Regions from separate parts of the Variovorax rhizosphaerae genome, predicted to be linked through region 1. Evidence: riboswitches for the same ligand, from Rfam matches in the RefSeq annotation. Region 1 holds a riboswitch; the other holds the start of a gene.

Region 1 (10,375 bases):
CGACGCTCATGAACGGCATCGAGCAATTTGCGCTCAAGGGCCATATCCCATGGACCCTGCACCGCGACAAGCCTGACCACCTAGCGCTCAAGCCGGCGTCCGAATGCGAGCCCATCGTCTACCCGAAGCCGGACGGCAAGCTCACCTTCGACCGGCTCTCGAGCGTGTTCATCAGCAACACCAACCATGAAGAGCACCAGCCGGCCCACCTGACGCTGAAGGACGCGTCGGTGCCGGTCAACGTCAACCTGGCCAAGTTCGCCGGCCCAGAATCGCGCTACTGCCCGGCTGGCGTGTACGAGTTCGTGCCCGACGGCGATGCCGGCAAGCAGCGCCTGCAGATCAACGCGCAGAACTGCGTGCACTGCAAGACCTGCGACATCAAGGATCCGACCCAGAACATCGTCTGGGTTACGCCGGAAGGCGGAGGCGGACCGAACTACGTGGGTATGTAATTCCCTACCTCCCGCCGGAACGCGCCCTCGAGGCGCGTTTTTTGTTTACATTTTGTATCGGCGTGTTTCCTGCTTCCCAGGACGGAGGCGATGCGTTATGACAACGTCCTAAGCTGCAAGGACAGGAGAACATCGGATGCAAATTGTGATCACCGGCGGTGCGGGTTTTCTGGGGGCCAGGCTGGCGCGCAGGCTCCTGGCCAGGGGCGGCATCGGCGTGGGCGGCGGCAAGGAGCATCGCATCGGCACGATCACGCTGGTCGACCGCGTGCAACCGCCGGACGACCTGTTGGACCATCCCAAGGTGAACGTCATCGTCGGCGACCTGTGCGAGCTGCTGGCACCGGACAGTCCGCAGCGGGCCCTTCCACCGGAAACAGCGGTGGTCTTCCACCTCGCGTCGGCCGTGAGCGGCGAGTCCGAGGCCGACTTCGAACTCGGCATGCGCAGCAATTTCCTCGCGACCTACGCCCTGCTGGAGGCTTGCCGTGCGCAGCACACCCGGCCCCTGGTCGTCTATGCAAGCTCCCTGGCCGTGTACGGCGCGCCGCTGCCCTACGTGATCGAGGACGACACGCTGCCCACGCCGCAGACCAGCTATGGCACCCAGAAGTACGTCGGCGAGCAGTTGATGGCCGACTATGGGCGCAAGGGCTACATCCACGCCCGCAGCGTGCGCCTCATGACCGTGGCGGTGCGGCCGGGCCAGCCGAACGGCGCCGCGTCGAGCTTCCTCAGCGGCATGTTCCGCGAGCCGCTGGCCGGCTTCCCCTCGCGCTGCCCGGTGCCGCCAGAGACGATGGTGGCGCTTTCATCGCCCGCACGCACCATCGAGGGGCTGATCTGCGCCGCGACCGCGCCGCACGCCAAATGGGGGCCGCGCACCGCCGTCAACCTCCCATCCCTGTGTGTCAGCGTGGACGAGATGGTCCAGGCGCTGCACCGCATCGGCGGCTCCGCCGCCACCGACCTGCTCGACATGCGGCCCGACCGCACCATCACCGAGATCATCACCGGCTGGCCCGGCCGCTTCGAATGGGTGCGCGCACGCGACCTGGGCCTGTTCGCCGACGAGAGCATCGATGCCATCCTGCGCGACTACGTCCGTGAAAATCCCGACGCGGTAACGCTACCACTTGCGGCATAGTTGACGGTTTTTTGCACACTCTGTGCAAACCTATCCCCCAACGGAGACTTCATGAAATTCGGCCACATCGCCGCCGCCTGCCTTTCGCTCGCCCTCAGCGCGGGCGCGTTCGCACAGACCACCACGCTGAAGATCGGCTACGCCACGTCCAAGGAATCGCATTACGGCGTGGGCTCGACGGTGTTCTGCGACGAGATCGAGAAGGGCACGCAAGGCCGCTACAAGTGCCAGCACTTCGCCAACTCGGCACTCGGCGGTGAACGCGAGCAGATCGAGGCGATCCAGCTCGGCACGCAGGACCTGCTGAACACCTCCACCGGCCCGGTCGGCAACTTCGTGCCCGAGGTCAAGATCGTCGACATCCCCTTCCTGTTCCGCGACTACGACCATGCGCGCAAGGTGATGGACGGCCCGATCGGCCAGGACATCCTGACCAAGTTCCCGAGCAAGGGCATCATCGCGCTGGCCTGGACCGAGAACGGCTTCCGCCACATGACGAACAGCAAGCGCGACATCGTCAAGCCCACGGATGCCGCCGGCCTGAAGATGCGCACGATGGAAAACAAGGTGCACATGGACGGCTACCGCACCTTCGGCATCCTGCCGACGCCGATGGCCTTCCCCGAACTGTTCGGCGCGCTGCAGCAAGGCACGGTCGATGGCCAGGAGAACCCGATCCCCGTCATCCTGTCGGCCAAGTTCTCGCAGGTGCAGAAGCACTTGTCGCTGACCGGCCACGTCTACTCGCCGGCGCTGCTGCTGCTGTCACCCAAGGTCTGGAACAAGCTGTCGGATGCCGACAAGAAGGTGTTCGTCGACGCTGCGCAAAAGGCCTCCGTGGCCCAGCGCAAGAAGGTCAACGACGACGAGAACAACGGCATCGCCCAGCTCGAGAAGGACGGCATGAAGGTCACCAAGACCGTCGACGGCGCCGCCTTCCGCGAGGCGCTGAAGCCTGCCTATGTCGGCTATGCCAAGGAATTCGGCGCCGACAACATCAAGAAGATCTCCGACGTCAAGTAAGCCCCCGCGGCTCCCCGATCACCGCCCGGCCCGCGAGGTGCCGGGCGGTTCGCTTTTCAAAGACCCAACGAGATTCCACCCGTGCAAGCTTTCGAGCGCTACTTCCTCGCGGCCAACCGCTGGGCCCTGATCCTCCTGCTGGCCGCGATGTCGGTCATCATCTTCACCAACGTGGCGCTGCGCTACCTTACCAACCAGTCTCTGGAATGGGCCGAGGAGGTGTCGCGCCACATGATGATCTGGCTCACCTTCCTGGGCGCCGGGCCGGTGCTGCGCTACGGCGGCCACATCGCGGTCGAGAACCTGCAGGACGCGCTGCCGCGCGCGGGCGCGATCGCGGTGCGCATGGTCGTCGCGGCGCTGCTGTTCGCCTTCTTCGGCTTCATGGTCTGGTACGGCTGGCTCTACATGCAGCGCACCATGTTCCAGCTCACGGCCGTCACGCAGATTCCGTTCGCCTACATCTACAGCGCGATGCTGATCGGCGGCGTGCTGCTGATCGTGCACTTCCTGTTCGTGGTGAAGCCGTATGTGCTGCGCAGGGAGTTCGCGTCCGACGAGCATTTCGACGCCAACGCCAGCGCGTCGCTGTAGGGAGAACGACATGGATGCCAGCATCGTTCTCATCGTTTCCGCCTGCATTTTTCTCGCGATCGGCGTGCCCGTGGCCTTCGCGCTCGGCCTGGCCACCGCGGCCACGCTGATCCTCGCCGAGAGCTATCCGCTGCTCGTGCTGCTGAAGGAGACCTTCACCGGCATCGACAGCTTTCCGCTGATGGCGGTGCCCTTCTTCATCCTGGCCGCCGAACTCATGAGCGGCGGCTCGCTGACCGAGGTGCTGCTGCGCTTCGCGGGGCAGTTCGTCGGGCACCGGCGCGGCGGGCTGGGCTACACCAACGTGGTGTCGCTGACCTTCTTCTCCGGGATCTCCGGCTCCGCGCTGGCCGATGCCGCGGGCCCCGGATCGATGCTGATCAAGATGATGGACAAGGCCGGCTACGACCGCTCGTACGCCGCGGCGCTGACCGCGTCGACCGCGATCGTCGGGCCGATCATTCCGCCGTCGATCATCATGATCATCTATGCGCTGCAGGACGAATCCGTCTCGGTCGGCACGCTGTTCGTGGCCGGCATCCTGCCGGGCATCCTGATCGCGGTGGCGATGTGCATCGTCAACTTCTACGTCTCGAAGAAGCGCAACTACAAGGGCGATGGCGAGACGCCGCCGCTGCGCGAGATCCTGCTGACCACCTGGAAGGCGCTGCCGGCGATCCTGCTGCCGGTGGTGATCCTCGGCGGCATGCGCGCCGGCTGGTTCACGCCGACCGAGGCCTCCGTCGTGGCCGTGTTCTACGCGCTGGTGTGCGGCAAGTTCGTCTATCGCACGCTGGAATGGAAGGCGCTGCCGAACATCCTGGAACGCTCGGCGCTGCTGTCGGCCTCGGTGCTGATCATCATCGGCCTGTCGGCCTCTTTCGCCTGGATCCTGACGATCGAGGGCATTCCGCAGCAGATGGCCGAGTGGCTGGTGAGCATGAACCTCTCGCCGTGGATGTTCCTGATCATCGTCAACGTGTTCCTGCTGCTGTTCGGCATCTTCATCGAGCCGCTGCCGGGCGTGATGGTGCTGGCGCCGATCCTCGCGCCGGTGGCGATGAAGCTGGGCGTGGACCCGGTGCACTTCGCGATGATCGTGATCTACAACCTGACGCTGGGGATGATCACCCCGCCGGTGGGCGGCCTGCTGTTCGTGACCTGCAACGTCTCCAAGGTGCCGATGTCGCAACTGGTGCGCGAACTGGTGCCCTTCCTGTGGGCACACGGCGCGGTGCTGGTGCTGCTGACTTTCGTGCCCGCGCTGAGCACCTGGATGCCGCACGCGCTCGGCTTCAAATAGGCCGCGAACCGCTACACTCGCGGGGTCAGGAGAGCGCCCCGCCAGACGGGGCCGCCGAAGGCGCAGGGCCCCAAAAGCATGGGTCCGAACGCTCAGGCAAAAGGACTGACAAGGCGCCCGGTCACACGGGCGTTTCCTTGCTGGAGAGAGGTCGCGGAAGCACGCGGCCCACCGAAGGAGCAAACCCCGATCGTGGGGCGAATCTCTCAGGTAAAGCGGACAGCAGGGGTGGCCCATGGCTTGCGTCATGGAACTCGACTGCCCCACTGGAAAGCCCCATGGCCTCCTCTCCCGACACTGCTTCCGACACCACGCTGCTCAAGACCCCGCTGCACGACCTGCACGTCGAACTGGGCGGTCGCATGGTCCCCTTCGCCGGCTATTCGATGCCGGTGCAATACCCGAGCGGCCTGATGGCAGAGCACAAGCACACGCGCGAAGCCGCGGGCCTGTTCGACATCTCGCACATGGGCCAGTTGCGGCTCGTCGGCCCGGATGCCGCCGCCGCCTTCGAGACGCTGATGCCGGTCGACGTGATCGGCCTCGCGCCCGGCAAGCAGCGCTACGGCCTGCTGCTGGATGACAACGGCGGCATCCTCGACGACCTGATGTTCTTCAACGAAGGCAACGACTCGATCTTCGTGATCGTGAACGGGGCCTGCAAGGCGGCTGACATCGCGCACATCACGGCCAGGATCGGCGGACGCTGCTCGGTCCAGCCGCTGCCCGACCATGCGTTGCTGGCGTTGCAAGGCCCGCAGGCCGCGGGCACATTGGCGCGCCTGTCGCCCGGCGTCGAGCGCTACGTGTTCATGACCGGCGGCGCGGTGCAGATCGGCGCGATCCCGGCTTTCGTGACCCGCAGCGGCTACACCGGCGAAGACGGCTTCGAGATCTCGGTCGCCGCCAGCGACGCCGACGCCCTCGCCCGCCTGCTGCTGGCGCAACCCGAGGTGAAGCCCATCGGCCTCGGCGCCCGCAATTCGCTGCGCCTGGAAGCCGGCCTCTGCCTCTACGGCAACGACATAGACACCAGCACCACACCAGTCGAAGCCTCGCTCAACTGGGCGATGCAGAAGGTGCGCCGCACCGGCGGTGCGCGCGCCGGCGGCTTCCCGGGCGCCGACAAGATCCTGACGCAGTTGGCCGTTGCCGGCGACCTGGCCGGCCATGTCGACCAGAAGACGCTCACGCGCAAGCGCGTCGGCCTCGTCGCACTGGAGCGCGTGCCCGTACGCGACGGCAGCGAACTGCAGTCCTTCGAAGGCCATCCCATCGGCAAGGTGACCAGCGGCCTGCTCGGCCCGACGGCCGACCGCCCGATCGCGATGGCCTACGTGGCCACGGCCTTCTCCGAGCCGGGTACCCGCATCCAGGCCATCGTGCGCGGCAAGCCCGTGCCGATGGAAGTGACCACCATGCCTTTCGTGCCGACCCGTTATTTCCGCGGCTGATTCATCCAGTTTTCGTCAGACTTTTTTCCAGGAGCATTCATGACCGTCAAGTACACCAAGGACCACGAGTGGGTCCAATCCACCGGCGCCGACACCGTCACCGTCGGCATCACCGTGCACGCGCAGGATGCGCTGGGCGACGTGGTGTTCGTCGACCTGCCGCAGGTCGGCCAGGACTACGCGCAAGGCGAAGTGGCCGGCGTGGTGGAGTCCGTCAAGGCCGCGGCTGATGTGTTCATGCCCGTGTCGGGCGAAGTCACCGAGGTGAACGAGGCTTTGCGCGCCGACCCGTCGCTGGCCAACACCGACCCGCTGGCCGCCGGCTGGTTCTTCAAGGTCAAGCTCAGCGACCCAGCGCAACTGGATGCGCTGATGGATTCGACGGCCTACGACAAGTTTTCGGCCGAGGCTTGATCCAACGCCGCTGAATGCGGACCGGGTCGTACGTGAAGGACGCGACCCGCGCGTCCTCCGCAACCTCTTTCCGCATTCATCCTCCTCCTAGACAGAACACGCCATGCCCAACGCCCTGCCCTCCCTGCGCCAACTCGAAAATGCCGAAGAATTCGTCGCGCGCCACATCGGCATCGAGCCCGCCGACGAGGCGCGCATGCTGCCCGTCATCGGGCATGCCACGCGCGCGGAACTGATCGACGGCATCGTGCCGCCGGCCATCCGCCGCTCGCATCCGATGGACTTGCCGCCCGCCATCACCGAGGCCGCCGCGCTGGCCGAGCTGAAGGCCATCGCCAGCAAGAACAAGGTGGCGCGCAACTTCATCGGGCAGGGTTACTACGGCACGCACACGCCCGGCGTGATCCTGCGCAACATCCTGGAGAACCCGGCTTGGTACACCGCCTACACGCCCTACCAGGCCGAGATCTCGCAGGGCCGCATGGAGGCGCTGCTCAACTTCCAGACCATGGTCTGCGACCTCACGGGCATGGCCATCGCCAATGCCTCGATGCTCGACGAAGCCACCGCCGCCGCCGAGGCCATGACGCTCGCCCGTCGCAGCGTCAAGAGCAAGAGCAATGTGTTCCTGGTGGCCGGCGACTGCCATCCGCAGACCATCGAAGTCATCAAGACCCGCGCCGCGCCGCTGGGCATCGAGATCAAGGTCAGCACCGCGACCGAAACCCTGCCGCACCTCATGGCGAGCGGCGATTTCTTCGGCGTGCTGGCCCAGTACCCCGGCACTACCGGCCAGGTGCATGACCTGCGCCCGCTGGCCGGCCATGCGCATGCCAACCACGCCGCACTGTGCGTCGCCGCCGACCTGCTGGCGCTCACGCTGCTCGCGCCGCCCGGCGAATGGGACGCCGACATCGTCTGCGGCACCACCCAGCGCTTCGGCATGCCGCTGTGCAACGGCGGCCCGCACGCGGCCTACCTCGCCTGCCGCGACGAGTTCAAGCGCTCGCTGCCGGGCCGGCTGGTGGGCGTCAGCGTCGACGTGCACGGCGCGCCCGCCTATCGGCTCGCGCTGCAGACGCGCGAGCAGCACATCCGCCGCGAGAAGGCCACCTCGAACATCTGCACCGCGCAGGTCTTGCCGGCGGTGATCGCCAGCATGTACGCGGTCTACCACGGTCCCCAGGGCCTGCTCCGCATCGCGCAGCGCGTGGCCGCGTTGACGGCCATCCTCGCCGAGGGCCTCGAGGAAATGGGCCGCGTGCTGTCCAACACCACCGCCTTCGATTCGCTGACCATTCAGACCGGCGACGACACCCAGGCCATCCTCGACCGCGCCGCAGCCGCCAACATCAACCTGCGCTGCCGGCTGCAAGGCCATCTCGGCCTCTCGCTGGACGAGACCAGCACCTATGCCGACGTGGAAGATCTGTGGGCCCTGTTCGCGCCGAAGGACGCGCACCTGCCGCACTTCGAGCTGCTGGCCGAAGGCGTCACGCCGCGCATCCCAGACGAACTGCGTCGCAGCAGCAACTTCCTCACCCACCCGGTCTTCAACACGCACAAGAGCGAGACCGGCATGCTGCGCTACATCCGCAGCCTCAGCGACAAGGACGTCGCGCTGGACCGCAGCATGATCCCGCTGGGCAGTTGCACGATGAAGCTCAATGCGACGAGCGAGATGATCCCGATCACCTGGCCCGAGTTCGCGAACATCCATCCGTTCGCGCCCGCCGACCAGCGCGAGGGCTATACCGAACTCGACCAGCAACTGCGCGACTGGCTCTGCGAAGCCACGGGCTATGCCGGCATCAGCCTCCAGCCCAACGCCGGGTCGCAAGGCGAGTACGCCGGGCTGCTGGCCATCAAGGCCTTCCACGCCTCGCGCGGCGAAGGTCAGCGCAACATCTGCCTGATCCCGTCGTCGGCGCACGGCACCAACCCGGCCAGTGCACAGATGGTCGGCATGCAGGTCGTCGTGACCGCCTGCGATGCGCAAGGCAACGTCGACCTCGACGACCTCAAGCGCGCCTGCGAGAAGCACAGCGCCAACCTCGCCGCGGTGATGATCACCTACCCCAGCACGCACGGCGTGTTCGAGACCGGCGTGAAGGCGCTGTGCGAACTCGTGCATTCGCACGGCGGGCGCGTGTATGTCGACGGCGCCAACATGAACGCGCTCGTCGGCGTGGCCGCACCCGGCGAGTTCGGCGGCGACGTGAGCCACCTGAACCTGCACAAGACCTTCTGCATCCCGCACGGCGGCGGCGGACCGGGCGTCGGCCCGGTGTGCGTGGTGGAAGACCTCGTGCCCTTCCTGCCCGGCCATGCGACGGCCGGCATCGCATCGCAAGGCCCGGGCGCGGTGTCCGCCGCGCCCCTGGGCAACGCGGCCGTGCTGCCGATCAGCTGGATGTACTGCCGCATGATGGGCGCCGACGGCCTGCAGGCCGCGACCGAAGTCGCGATCCTCAGCGCCAACTACATCAGCTCGCGCCTGAAGGACCACTACCCCACGCTCTACGCCAGCCCGAACGGCCACGTCGCGCACGAGTGCATCCTGGACCTGCGCCCGCTCAAGGACACCAGCGGCGTCACTGCCGAGGACGTGGCCAAGCGCCTGATCGACTACGGCTTCCACGCCCCAACGTTGAGCTTCCCGGTGCCCGGCACGCTGATGGTCGAGCCGACCGAAAGCGAGCCGCTGGCCGAACTGGACCGCTTCGTCGACGCGATGATCGCCATCCGCGGCGAGATCCGCCGTATCGAGGAAGGCGTCTGGCCCAAGGAGGACAACCCGCTCAAGCACGCGCCGCACACGGCCGCGAGCCTGATGGCCTCCGACTGGGCGCACCCCTACTCGCGCGAGCTCGGTGCGTTCCCGCTGGCTGCGCTGAAGCAGAACAAGTACTGGTCGCCGGTCGGCCGTGTCGACAACGTCTACGGCGACCGCAACCTGTTCTGCAGTTGCGTACCGGTGGGCGAGTACGAAGAAGCGTGAGCCGCCGGGTCACTCACAAGGCGAATACCGCAGCCGTGCCGCGCGGAGCTTACCCAGTGAGCGCCGCCCGGCCGCTCGAAGGCGCTCGCACCCCAGCTTGCCGCGCGAAGGTGATGCAATGACCGAACTCATGATCCGCCCGGTGGCCGAACAGGACTACGCGTCCTGGCGGCCACTCTGGGACGGCTACAACGCCTTCTACGACCGCCAGGGCCCGACCGCGCTGCCCGAGGAGATCACGCGTACGACATGGGCGCGCTTCTTCGACGACAGGGAACCGATGCATGCCGTGGTCGCCGAGCGCAACGGCAAGCTGCTGGGGCTGGTGCACTACCTCTTCCATCGCAGCACGATCTCGATCGCGCCGATCTGCTACTTGCAGGACCTGTTCACAAGCGAGGCGGCGCGCGGCCAGGGCGTGGGACGTGCGCTCATTGAAGCGGTGTACGCGCGTGCGGCGACAGCCGGAGCCTATCGCGTCTACTGGCAGACCTTCAACACGAACAGCACGGCGATGCTTCTCTATGACAAGGTCGCGGACAAGCCGGGGATCACGATCTATCGGAAGAGTCTGTGACCTGCGCGCAGCAGGCTCGGGCTCAGAGCTTCTTCTGCATGAACACCGCCGTGCCAAAGCTGGGATCCAGTGAATACGGCCCGAAGCCCTCGCGCTCGTAGGCGCGAATCGCGCTGGCATTGCCCGACAGCACTTCCAGCGTGAGCTTGCAGGCGCCGCGCGTCCTCGCCTCCAGTTCCACACGCTCCAACATTCGTTGCGCAACCCGCTGGCCCCGATAGCGCGGCAGCACCACGACGTCGTGCACGTTGACAAGCGGCTTGCAGGCGAAGGTCGAAAAGCCTTCGATGCAATTGACCAGGCCGATCGCCAGGTCGCCGTCGATCGCCAGCACGGTGAAGGCCTGCGGTCTCTTCGCAAGCTCGCCCGGCAGTCGCGTCAGCAACTTGAGCGGAATGGCGGCGCCA
Region 2 (10,375 bases), on a different contig from region 1:
ACAGCGTGCTGGCGCCGAGGCTCTTGCCGTCGGCATTCACCTTGAAGCGGCGGATGTGTTTGGGCGCGGCATCGTCGTGGCTGGCGCCGGTGTCGGCGATGTAGAGCTCCGATTCGTCGGGGGAGAAGGCGAGGCCGTTGGGCTTGACGAAGTCGTCGGCCACCTTCTCGACCGCACCTGTCGACGGATCGATGCGGTAGACGTAGCAGCCGGCCACCTCCTGCTCAGCTGCGAGGCCCTCGTAGTCCGACAGGATGCCGTAGCTCGGGTCGGTGAACCAGATGCCGCCGTCGGAATGCACGACCACGTCGTTCGGTGAGTTGAGCCGCTTGCCCTGGTAGTGCGAGGCCACGACGGTCTGCGTGCCGTCGGGCTCGTTGCGCACCACGCGCCGGCCCAGGTGCTCGCAGCTGATGAGGCGGCCCTGCTTGTCGACCGTGTTGCCGTTGGTGTTGTTCGAAGGCTGGCGCCACAGGCCGACGGTGTTGTTGAGTTCGTCGTACCGCATCATGCGGTTGTTCGGAATGTCCGACCACACCAGCGTGCGATGCGCCGCGAACCAGGCCGGGCCCTCGCACCAGCGCCCGCCGGTCCACAGCCGCACGAGGCGTTCGGGGCCGGGGATGCAGGTGTTGAAGCGCGGGTCCAGGCGCTCGAAGCCCGTTCCGTCGAGGATGCCGAAAGCTGTGGTGGCCATTCAATGTCTCCTTCTTCGTGTGAGGTTGAGTTGAAAGATCGGGGGCGACCATGGCCCCCGCGCGCTACATCACGGCGCCGACTTGCCAGGGCACGAACTCGTTCTGCCCGTAGCCGTGCTTCTCGCTCTTGCTGTGCTCGCCCGATGCGGTTGCAAGCACCAACCGGAAGATGCGCTCGCCCATCTCCTGGATCGATGCGGTGCCGTCGACGATCTCGCCGCAGTTGATGTCCATGTCTTCCTCCTGCCGCTTCCACAGCGTGGAGTTGGTCGCGAGCTTGAGCGAAGGCGAGGGCGCGCAGCCATACGCCGAGCCGCGGCCGGTGGTGAAGCAGATCATGTTGGCGCCGCCGGCCACCTGGCCCGTGGCGCTGACCGGGTCGTAGCCGGGCGTGTCCATGTAGACGAAACCGTGCGCCGTGACGGGTTCGGCGTATTCGTAGACCGCCTCGAGGTTGCTGGTGCCACCTTTGGCGACCGCGCCGAGCGACTTTTCCAGGATGGTGGTGAGCCCGCCCGCCTTGTTGCCGGGCGAGGGGTTGTTGTTCATCTCGCCGTCGTTGATGGCCGTGTAGTGCTCCCACCAGGCGATGCGGTCGACCAGCTTCTGGCCGACCTCGCGCTTGACGGCGCGACGCGTGAGCAAATGCTCGGCGCCGTAGACCTCGGGCGTTTCGCTGAGGATGGCGGTGCCGCCATGCGCGACCAGCAAGTCCACCGCATGGCCCAGCGCCGGGTTCGCGCTGATGCCCGAGTAGCCATCCGACCCGCCGCATTGCAGCCCGATCGTGATGTGCGCTGCGCTGCACGGCTCGCGCTTGACCGCATTGGCGCGCGGCAGCATCTCGTTGATGAGCGCGATGCCTTTCTCGACCGTCTTGCGCGTGCCGCCCGTGTCCTGGATGTTGAAGGTGCGGAAGTTCTCGCCTTCCGACAGCGACCCCGTCGCCAGCCAGGCATTGATCTGGTTCGCCTCGCAGCCCAGGCCCACCACCAGCACGGCGGCGAAGTTGGGATGCGTCGCATAGCCCGTGAGCGTGCGTTCCAGGATCTGCATGCCGAAGCCTTCCGTGTCCATGCCGCAGCCCGTGCCGTGCGTGAGCGCGACGATGCCATCGACGTTGGGATACGCCGCCAGCGCGGAAGGGTTGGTCTTGCGCGAGAAGTGGTCGGAGATCGCGCGCGCCGCGGTGGCCGAGCAGTTCACGCTGGTCAGCACGCCGATGTAGTTGCGAGTGGCGACGCGGCCATCGGCGCGCTTGATGCCGAGGAAGGTCGCTTCGCGCAGCGGCTGCACGGGCTTCACGTCGGCACCGAACGCGTAGTCACGCTCGAAGTGGCCCTTGTCGGGTCCCATGTTCAGGTTCTGCGTGTGCACATGCTCTCCGGCCGCGATCGGCTTGCTCGCAAAGCCGATGATCTGGTTGTAGCGGCGCACCGGTTCGCCCGTGGCGATGTCGCGCATCGCGACCTTGTGGCCGGCGGGGATCAGGCCGCGCACCGCAACGCCTTCGACGGTGGTGCCGCCCACGAGCTGCGCGCGGGCGATGACGACATCGTCGGCGGGATGGAGTCGGATAAAGGGGTTCATCGTGTTTTCTTCTGTGAGGGCAGGGCGTGATGTCGCGGGGTCAGGAAAGCATTCTTCGGCAAGCGCATTACCAATGAGGGCGCACTGGTAATGAGGGTCAGGCCGCCTTGGCCTTGCGCCAGCTTGCGCTGTAACGTTGATGGGATTTGTCCATGTGCGCATGCATCGCGGCACGCGCGGCATCGGGGTCGCGCGCGACGATCGCGTCCACGATGGCATCGTGCTCCGTGATCGCATGGCGCCATGACACGGCGTTCTCGAAGTAGCCGCCGAGCCGCGTGAACAACGGGCCGTAGCGCGAGTCCCAGAAGCTCTGCACCGTCTCGACCAGTACCGCGTTGCCGCTGGCCTCGACGATGGCGACGTGGAAGGCGCGGTCGCCTTCCAGCGGCATCTCGCTCTGGTCGGCCTGCGCGCGCATGTTGTCGACGGCGCGCCGCATGGCCTCGAAGTCGCGCTTCTTGCCGTGCATCGCTGCCAGTGCAGCCGTTTCGCCCTCGACCACGCGCCGCGCGCGGATGAGTTCGAGCGGGCCCCACTCGGTGACTTCCACGGCAGGGCTGGAGCGCTTCGAACGATCGAGCACATAGACGCCCGAGCCGGTACGCACCTCGACCCAGCCCTCCACCTCCAGTGCGATCAGCGCCTCGCGCACGGAGGGCCGGCTCACGCCCAACTCGCGCGCCAGGTCGCGCTCCGCCGGCAGCCGCGCGCCGGGCGCGAACTCACCCTTGGCAATGAGTGCGCGCAGCTGGTCGGCGATCTGCCGGTACAGGCGCTTGGGTTCGATGGATTGCAGAGGCACGGGGATGCGCGTAAGGTCGCGGGGCGTTTCAGCCGCGATGTTAAGGGTTGTCCTGAATTGGACAAGTGGTAAGGCCAATTCAGAATACGATTCCCGCCGCGCCGCGGCCATCGGGCGAAACCCTCGGCGGCCGCACTCCCCTCGGCATATCGCCATCTCATTCCAATCCAGGAGACAGCATGCGACTCAAAGGCAAGACGGCCCTCATCACAGCGGCCGGGCAGGGCATCGGCCGTGCCACCGCGTTGGCCATGGCCGCCGAAGGCGCGCAGGTGTGGGCGACCGACGTCAACCCGAAGTTGCTGGAGGCCTATGCCGGCACGGCCAACGTGCAGACCGCCGTGCTCGACGTGCTCGACAAGGGCTCGATCCAGGCGCTGGTCGCGCGCATGCCTGCCGTGGACGTGCTGTTCAATTGCGCGGGCGTGGTGCACAACGGCCCGATCCTCGAGGCCACCGACGCCGACCTGGAGTTCGCCTTCAACCTCAATGTGCGCGCGCAGTTCTGGACGATCCAGGCCGTGCTGCCGCGCATGCTCGCAGCGGGTGCGGGCAGCATCATCAACATGGCCAGCGTCTGCTCCAGCATCAAGGGGCTGCCGAACCGCAACGTCTATGGGACAACCAAGGCCGCGGTGCTGGGGCTGACCAAGAGCGTCGCCGCGGACTACGTGGCGCAGGGCATCCGTTGCAACGCGGTGTGCCCGGGCACCGTCGATACGCCTTCGCTCGGCGAGCGCATCAATGCCAACGAAGACCCGGTGGCCGCACGCAAGGCCTTCATTGCGCGGCAGCCGATGGGCCGCCTGGCGCAGGCCGAGGAGATCGCGCCGGTGGTGGTGTTCCTCGCGAGCGACGAGGCCGTGTTTGCGACCGGCCAAGCCTTCTCGGTCGACGGCGGCATCACGATATGAACCGCCTCGATTTCGAGGGCCGCCACGCGGTCATCACGGGCGGTGCGACAGGCCTCGGCTTTGCCATCGCGCAGCGGCTGCTCGATTCGGGCGGCAGCGTCACGCTGTGGGACCGCGACCTGGCTGCAGCGGAAGCGGCGGCGCAGCGGCTCGGCGCGAATGCCAAGGCCATCGCGGTCGACGTGTCCGACGCAGCCGGCGTGGCCAAGGCCGTGCAAGCCACGCTCGCGTTGCGCGATGCGGGCGGCGTGGTCGATGCGCTCGTCAACTCGGCAGGCATCACCGGGCCCAACACCAGTGTCGACAACTACCCCGTCGATGCCTGGCGCCAGGTCATCAACGTCAACCTCACCGGCACCTTCCTTTGCTGCCGCGAGTGGGTGCCGCATCTGCGCGAACGTCCCTGGGCGCGCATCGTGAACATCGCATCGGTGGCCGGCAAGGAGGGCAATCCGAATGCCAGCGCCTACAGCGCCAGCAAGGCCGGTGTGATCGCGCTGACCAAGTCGCTCGGCAAGGAACTCTCCGGCACCGGCGTGCGCGTGAACAGCGTAACGCCGGCGGCCGTGAAGACGGCCATCTTCGACCAGATGTCGAAGGAGCACATCGCCTTCATGCTGTCGAAGATTCCGATGGGCCGCTTCGGCACGCCCGAGGAAATCGCGTCGATGGTGGCCTGGCTCTGCACCGAGGACTGCGCGTTCTCGACGGGCGCGACCTTCGACCTGTCGGGCGGTCGCGCTACCTACTGAATCGCGGCGCACGCGCGCGCTGACTACACTTCCCATCCCTCTCTGAAAGGACTTTCGACATGAAACTCGTGCGCTACGGCAAACCCGGCAAGGAAAAGCCCGGCCTGATCGACGACAACGGCCAGTTGCGTGACCTCAGCGCCGTGGTCCCGGACCTGGGCGGCGCCCAGCTCGACGACAAGGTGCTCGCCAAGATCCGCAAGATCAAGACCGACAAGTTGCCGCTGGTCCGTGGCAAGCCGCGCCTGGGTTGCCCGGTGGCGAACACCAGCAAGTTCATCGCCATCGGCCTGAACTACGCCGACCACGCGGCCGAGTCCGGCATGCCGATTCCAGGGGAGCCGGTGGTGTTCACCAAGGCCGTGAGCTGCATCCAGGGTCCGAACGATCCGGTGATGCTGCCCAAGGGGTCGGTCAAGAGCGACTGGGAAGTCGAACTGGGCGTGGTCATCGGCAAGCGCGCACGCTGGGTGTCGCAGAAGGAAGCGCTCGATTTCGTCGCGGGCTATGTGCTGATCAACGACGTGAGCGAGCGCGAATGGCAGCTTGAGCACGGCCTGACCTGGGACAAGGGCAAGGGCTTCGATACCTTCGGCCCGATCGGCCCGTGGCTGGTCACGCGCGATGAAGTGCCGAACCCGCAAAAGCTCGGCATGTGGCTCGACGTCAATGGCCAGCGCATGCAGACCGGCAACACGAAGACCATGATCTTCAACGTCGCCAAGCTGGTGAGCTATGTGAGCCAACTCAACACGTTGGAACCCGGCGACATCATCACCACCGGCACGCCGCCGGGCGTCGGCATGGGCATCAAGCCCGCGCCCGTGTTCCTGAAGAAGGGCGACGTGATGACGCTGGGCATCGATGGGCTGGGTGAGCAGCGCCAGGAAGTGGTGCCGTTCAAGCTTTGAACGAGTAGAAATCGGGAACCTGACGCAGAGGACGCGAAGGTTCCGCGAAGGACGCGAAAGGAATCCAGAAAACTTCTTCTGGGTTCTTTCGCGTCCTTTGCGTTTCTTCGCGACCGTCGCGTACGGTCAAGCCCGCATTCGCCTGCTTGCAAATGCGCTCAGTGCTGAAAGGCGAAATCAACCTCGGGCGCCAAGCCGCTCACGATGTGCGCGATCGACTTGCCGGAACCGCAGGCATGCGTCCAGCCCAACGTTCCATGCCCTGTGTTGAGGAAGAAGTTCGGCAGCTTGGTCTTGCCGATCATCGGCACGTTGCTCGGCGTGGCCGGGCGCAGGCCGGTCCAGAACTGGGCCTTGGTCGTGTCGCCCGCACCTGGAAACAGTTGCTCCACGCGTCGCACGATCGCCTCGCAACGGATGCGGTTCAGGTCGCGGTCGTAGCCGTTGAGTTCGGCGGTGCCGGCGATCCGCATGCGGTCGCCGCGGCCGTCCTCTGACGTGTAGCGCGAGAACACCAGTTTGAATTCGTCGTCCGTCAGCGAAACCTGGTAGGCCTTCGATGCGTCCTTCACAGGCAGCGTGACCGAGTAGCCCTTGGCCGGGTAGATCGGCAATTCAATGCCCAGCGGCTTGGCATAGATCGGGCTCAGCGAGCCCATCGCCATCACGTATGCATCGGCCTGCAGGCGCTGGAAGCGGCCTTCGATGTCGGTGGCCTCCACGTGCTCGACTCTGCCGCCGGCCTCGCGGATCGCGGTCACCGTGTGGCTCATCAGGAATTTCACGCCGGACGCTTCGCAGAGCTTGACCAGCTCACGCGCGAAGCGGTTCGCATCGCCTGATTCGTCTTCGGCGGTGTAGGTGGCGCCGGCCAGTTGCGGCCGGATGTGGGCCAGCGCCGGTTCGAGCTTCACCGCTTCGTCGGCAGAGATGACGAGGCGCTCGCAACCCAGCGCGCGCATCTGCTCGGCCGGCTTCAAGGCGCCGTCGAACTCCTTCTGCGTCGTGTAGAAGTGCAGGATGCCTTGGGTGCGCTGGTCGTAGCCAAGGCCGGTTTCGCTGCGCAGCGCCTGCAGCATGCTGCGGCTGTAGGTGCCCAGGCGCACGATCTGCTCGATGTTGTGCTTCGTCCGTGCCGGCGTGCATTCACGCAGGAACTGCAGGCCCCACATCCATTGGCGCATGTCGGCGCGGATGCGGAACAAGAGCGGTGCGTCTTCCTTGCCCAGCCATTGCAGCACCTTGATCGGTGCGCTCGGGTTGGCCCAGGGTTCGGCATGGCTGACGGAGATCTGGCCGCCGTTGGCAAAGCTGGTCTCTGCCGCCGGTGTGGCCTGGCGGTCGACCACGGTGACTTCATGGCCGAGTTTCTGGAGGTAATAGGCCGAGGTGACGCCGAGCAAGCCGGCGCCCAACACGATCACGCGCATGGGAGGTCCTTTGAAATGATTTCAAAAGCCGCTCCCCCTGTCCTTGTTACCTGAGAGTTTCGACCGCCGCGCCCGCGGGGGTGTTGCTCCTTCGGTGCATCGGGCGTGTGCCCGATGGCTCTCCAGACGGCGATATCGATGGGTGCAGTACATGACCCGGTGAGGGGTCGACCTGAGCGTTCATGGGAGTTTGCGCCTTCGGTGGAGCGGCCTGGCCGCTCGCTCTCCTGCAGCCGCGAATTCTAGGGTGGCCGGTCCGGATCTCCAAAGGGAAACGTTGCAAGCCCTGACGTTTCGACACGGATGTGGCCTTGCAGCACCACATGGGCGAACCCGGCATCACCGGACTGCAGGGCCTTCGCGAAATCGACCGGACCGAGGCCCGGCGCGTGACGCCGGTAGTCATTGCACTTCTGCCGCAGGCGCGACGACGGCACGTTGGGCATCGCGGGCGAGGCAGCTTCAGCAACGCACCGCCGGGTCGCGGGGGTGTCGTCGAAACCTGCCGACCCGCGCAATAGTCCACCAAATGACGGGGGCTTTGCGCTTCTGTCTTGATTGGTTTGGCTGCAAAATAGCACGACCGTTCGTTTTATTGAATTCAACAATCCATGTCCGCCACCGCCGTGTCCGCGAAAGCCTCGCGAACCGCCCAGAAGGGCCAGCAGACCAAGGCCGCCATCGTCGATGCGGCGCTCAACCTTGCCGCCCAGATCGGTCTCGAAGGCCTGTCGATCGGCGCCGTGGCCGAACTCACGCAGATGAGCAAGTCGGGCGTCTTCGCCCACTTCGGCTCGCGCGAGGAACTGCAGATCTCGGTCGTCCGCGAGTACCACGCCCGCTTCGAGCAGGAGGTGTTCTACGCCGCCATGCCGGCACCGCGCGGCCTGCCGCGGCTGTGCGCCATGTTCGACAACTGGATGAAGCGCACCTCGGTCGAGATCGATTCGGGCTGCATCTACATCAGCGGCGCTACCGAATTCGACGACCGCCCAGGGCCCGTGCGCGATGCGCTGGTCGAGTCGGTCAGCATCTGGCAGGCGGCCATGTTCCGTGCCGTGCAACAGGCCACGGCCGAAGGCCACTTCCGCCCCGACATCGACGAGCGCCAGATCGCCTTCGAGATCCATGGACTGATCCTCGCGTCGCACTATGAAGCGCGCTTCCTGCACACACCCGGTTCCATCGAGCGAGCGCGCAAGGGCTTCGAAAACATCATCAACCGCTTTGCGACCCCATCAGCACCGCGGCTCTCCCTCACGCAGCCGTCGCCCACGCGCCAAGGCTGATTCCCTTTTCCTTTACCAATAAACCTGCTCAGGAGCTTTCGCACATGCCTTCCTACACCCCGCCGCTGCGTGACATGCAATTCGTGCTGCATGAAGTCTTCCATGTCGCCGACGAATTCAAGGCCATCCCCAAGCATGCCGATACCGACGTCGACACGATCAACGCGGTCATCGAGGAAGCCGGCAAGTTCGCTGCCGAAGTGACCTTCCCGCTGAACATCTCCGGCGACGAAGAGGGTTGCACGCTCGACAAGTCCACGCACGAAGTCACAGCGCCCAAGGGCTTCAAGGAGGCGTATGCGCAGTTCGTCGAAGGCGGCTGGCCGGCGCTGTCGTGCAGCCCCGAGTTCGGCGGCCAAGGCCTGCCCTACGTGCTGAACCAGTGCTTGTACGAGATGCTCAACAGCGCGAACCAGGCCTGGACCATGTACCCCGGCCTCTCGCACGGCGCGTACGAAGCACTCCAAGCCCACGGCACGGACGACCAGAAGAAGACCTACCTGCCCAAGCTCACCAGCGGCGAATGGACCGGCACCATGTGCCTGACCGAGCCGCATTGCGGCACCGACCTGGGCATGCTGCGCACCAAGGCAGAGCCCCAAGCCGACGGCACCTACAAGATCACCGGCAACAAGATCTTCATCTCGGCCGGCGAACACGACATGGCCGAGAACATCATCCACCTGGTGCTCGCGCGCCTGCCGGACGCGCCCAAGGGCAGCAAGGGCATCAGCCTGTTCGCGGTGCCGAAGTTCAACGTCAAGGCCGACGGTTCGCTGGGCGATCGCAACCCGATCTTCTGTGCCGGCCTCGAACACAAGATGGGCATCCACGGCAATGCGACGGCGCAGATCGCCATCGACGGCGCCATCGGCACCATGGTCGGCGAACCCAACAAGGGCCTGGCCGCGATGTTCGTGATGATGAACGCCGCCCGCCTGGGCGTGGGCAACCAATCGCTCGGCCTGACCGAAGTGGCCTACCAGAACGCGCTGGCCTATGCCAAGGACCGCATCCAGATGCGTTCGCTCTCCGGCGTGAAGGCCAAGGACAAGGATGCCGATCCGATCATCGTGCACCCCGATGTCCGCAAGATGCTGATGACCGCCAAGGCCTACGCCGAAGGTGGCCGCGCGCTGCAGGTCTTCTGCACGCTGCTGCTCGACAAGGAACACCACCACCCCGACGAGAAGGTGCGCAAGGACTCCGGCGAACTCGTCGCGCTGCTGACGCCGATCGTCAAGGCCTTCATCACCGACAACGGCCACATCGCGACCAACGCCTGCATGCAGGTCTACGGCGGCCACGGCTTCATCAAGGAATGGGGCATGGAGCAGTACGTGCGCGACAACCGCATCAACATGATCTACGAAGGCACGAACACCGTGCAGTCGCTGGACCTGCTGGGCCGCAAGGTGCTGTCGAACAACGGCGCGTCGCTGAAGAAGTTCGGCAAGCTGATCGGCGCGCTGGTCGCGGAAGAAGGCGTCAACGAGAAGATGAGCGAGTTCATCACGCCCATCGCCGTGCTCGGTGAACAACTGACCAAGCTGACGACCGAAGTGGGCTTCAAGGGCTTCCAGAACCCCGACGAAGTGGGCGCTGCCGCGGTGGACTACCTGCGCGTGGCCGGCCACCTCGTGTTCGGCTACCTGTTCGCCCGCATGGCGCAAGTGGCGCTGCGCGAGATCGCGGCCGGCAACACCGACCCGTTCTACGTCGGCAAGCTGCAGACCGCACGCTTCTACTTCGCCAAGCTGTTCACCGAGACCGCCACGCTGATGCGCAACGCGCGCACCGGCAGCAAGGTGTTGATGGACACCGACGCGGCGCTTGCCTGATCCACGGATTTCAATAACGAGGGGACGACCATGAAAAAGCTTGCACTGACAGCCATCCTTTTCGCAGCCACCGCCACGTCCGCCTTCGCGCAGATGACGCCGGTGGGCGCCTGGCAGACCATCGATGACAAGACCAACGAGGTCA

The links. A riboswitch is a leader RNA that binds a small molecule or an ion and turns the genes downstream of it on or off. The one in region 1 is predicted to bind glycine.
Region 2: it holds a riboswitch for glycine, as region 1 does, so the genes downstream of both, WKW82_RS10675 (D-amino acid dehydrogenase) here and gcvT (glycine cleavage system aminomethyltransferase GcvT) in region 1, are expected to answer to the same signal.

Annotation. Positions count from the first base shown of each region.
Region 1 is NZ_JBBKZT010000005.1:151,559-161,933, reverse strand. Features, by position in the region: gene WKW82_RS12235 (electron transfer flavoprotein-ubiquinone oxidoreductase) at 1-455, shown strand, start outside; gene denD (D-erythronate dehydrogenase) at 592-1,602, shown strand; gene WKW82_RS12225 (TRAP transporter substrate-binding protein) at 1,654-2,625, shown strand; gene WKW82_RS12220 (TRAP transporter small permease) at 2,707-3,219, shown strand; gene WKW82_RS12215 (TRAP transporter large permease) at 3,230-4,522, shown strand; glycine riboswitch at 4,547-4,632, shown strand; glycine riboswitch at 4,653-4,755, shown strand; gene gcvT (glycine cleavage system aminomethyltransferase GcvT) at 4,801-5,976, shown strand; gene gcvH (glycine cleavage system protein GcvH) at 6,016-6,390, shown strand; gene gcvP (aminomethyl-transferring glycine dehydrogenase) at 6,494-9,391, shown strand; gene WKW82_RS12195 (GNAT family N-acetyltransferase) at 9,510-9,968, shown strand; gene WKW82_RS12190 (GNAT family N-acetyltransferase) at 9,991-10,375, opposite strand, start outside.
Region 2 is NZ_JBBKZT010000004.1:312,053-322,427, forward strand. Features, by position in the region: gene WKW82_RS10645 (SMP-30/gluconolactonase/LRE family protein) at 1-697, opposite strand, end outside; gene WKW82_RS10650 (UxaA family hydrolase) at 762-2,288, opposite strand; gene WKW82_RS10655 (FadR/GntR family transcriptional regulator) at 2,386-3,093, opposite strand; gene WKW82_RS10660 (SDR family oxidoreductase) at 3,273-4,007, shown strand; gene WKW82_RS10665 (SDR family NAD(P)-dependent oxidoreductase) at 4,004-4,759, shown strand; gene WKW82_RS10670 (fumarylacetoacetate hydrolase family protein) at 4,819-5,670, shown strand; gene WKW82_RS10675 (D-amino acid dehydrogenase) at 5,829-7,100, opposite strand; glycine riboswitch at 7,128-7,236, opposite strand; glycine riboswitch at 7,240-7,340, opposite strand; gene WKW82_RS10680 (hypothetical protein) at 7,343-7,546, opposite strand; gene WKW82_RS10685 (TetR/AcrR family transcriptional regulator) at 7,712-8,389, shown strand; gene WKW82_RS10690 (acyl-CoA dehydrogenase C-terminal domain-containing protein) at 8,434-10,230, shown strand; gene WKW82_RS10695 (DUF2147 domain-containing protein) at 10,261-10,375, shown strand, end outside.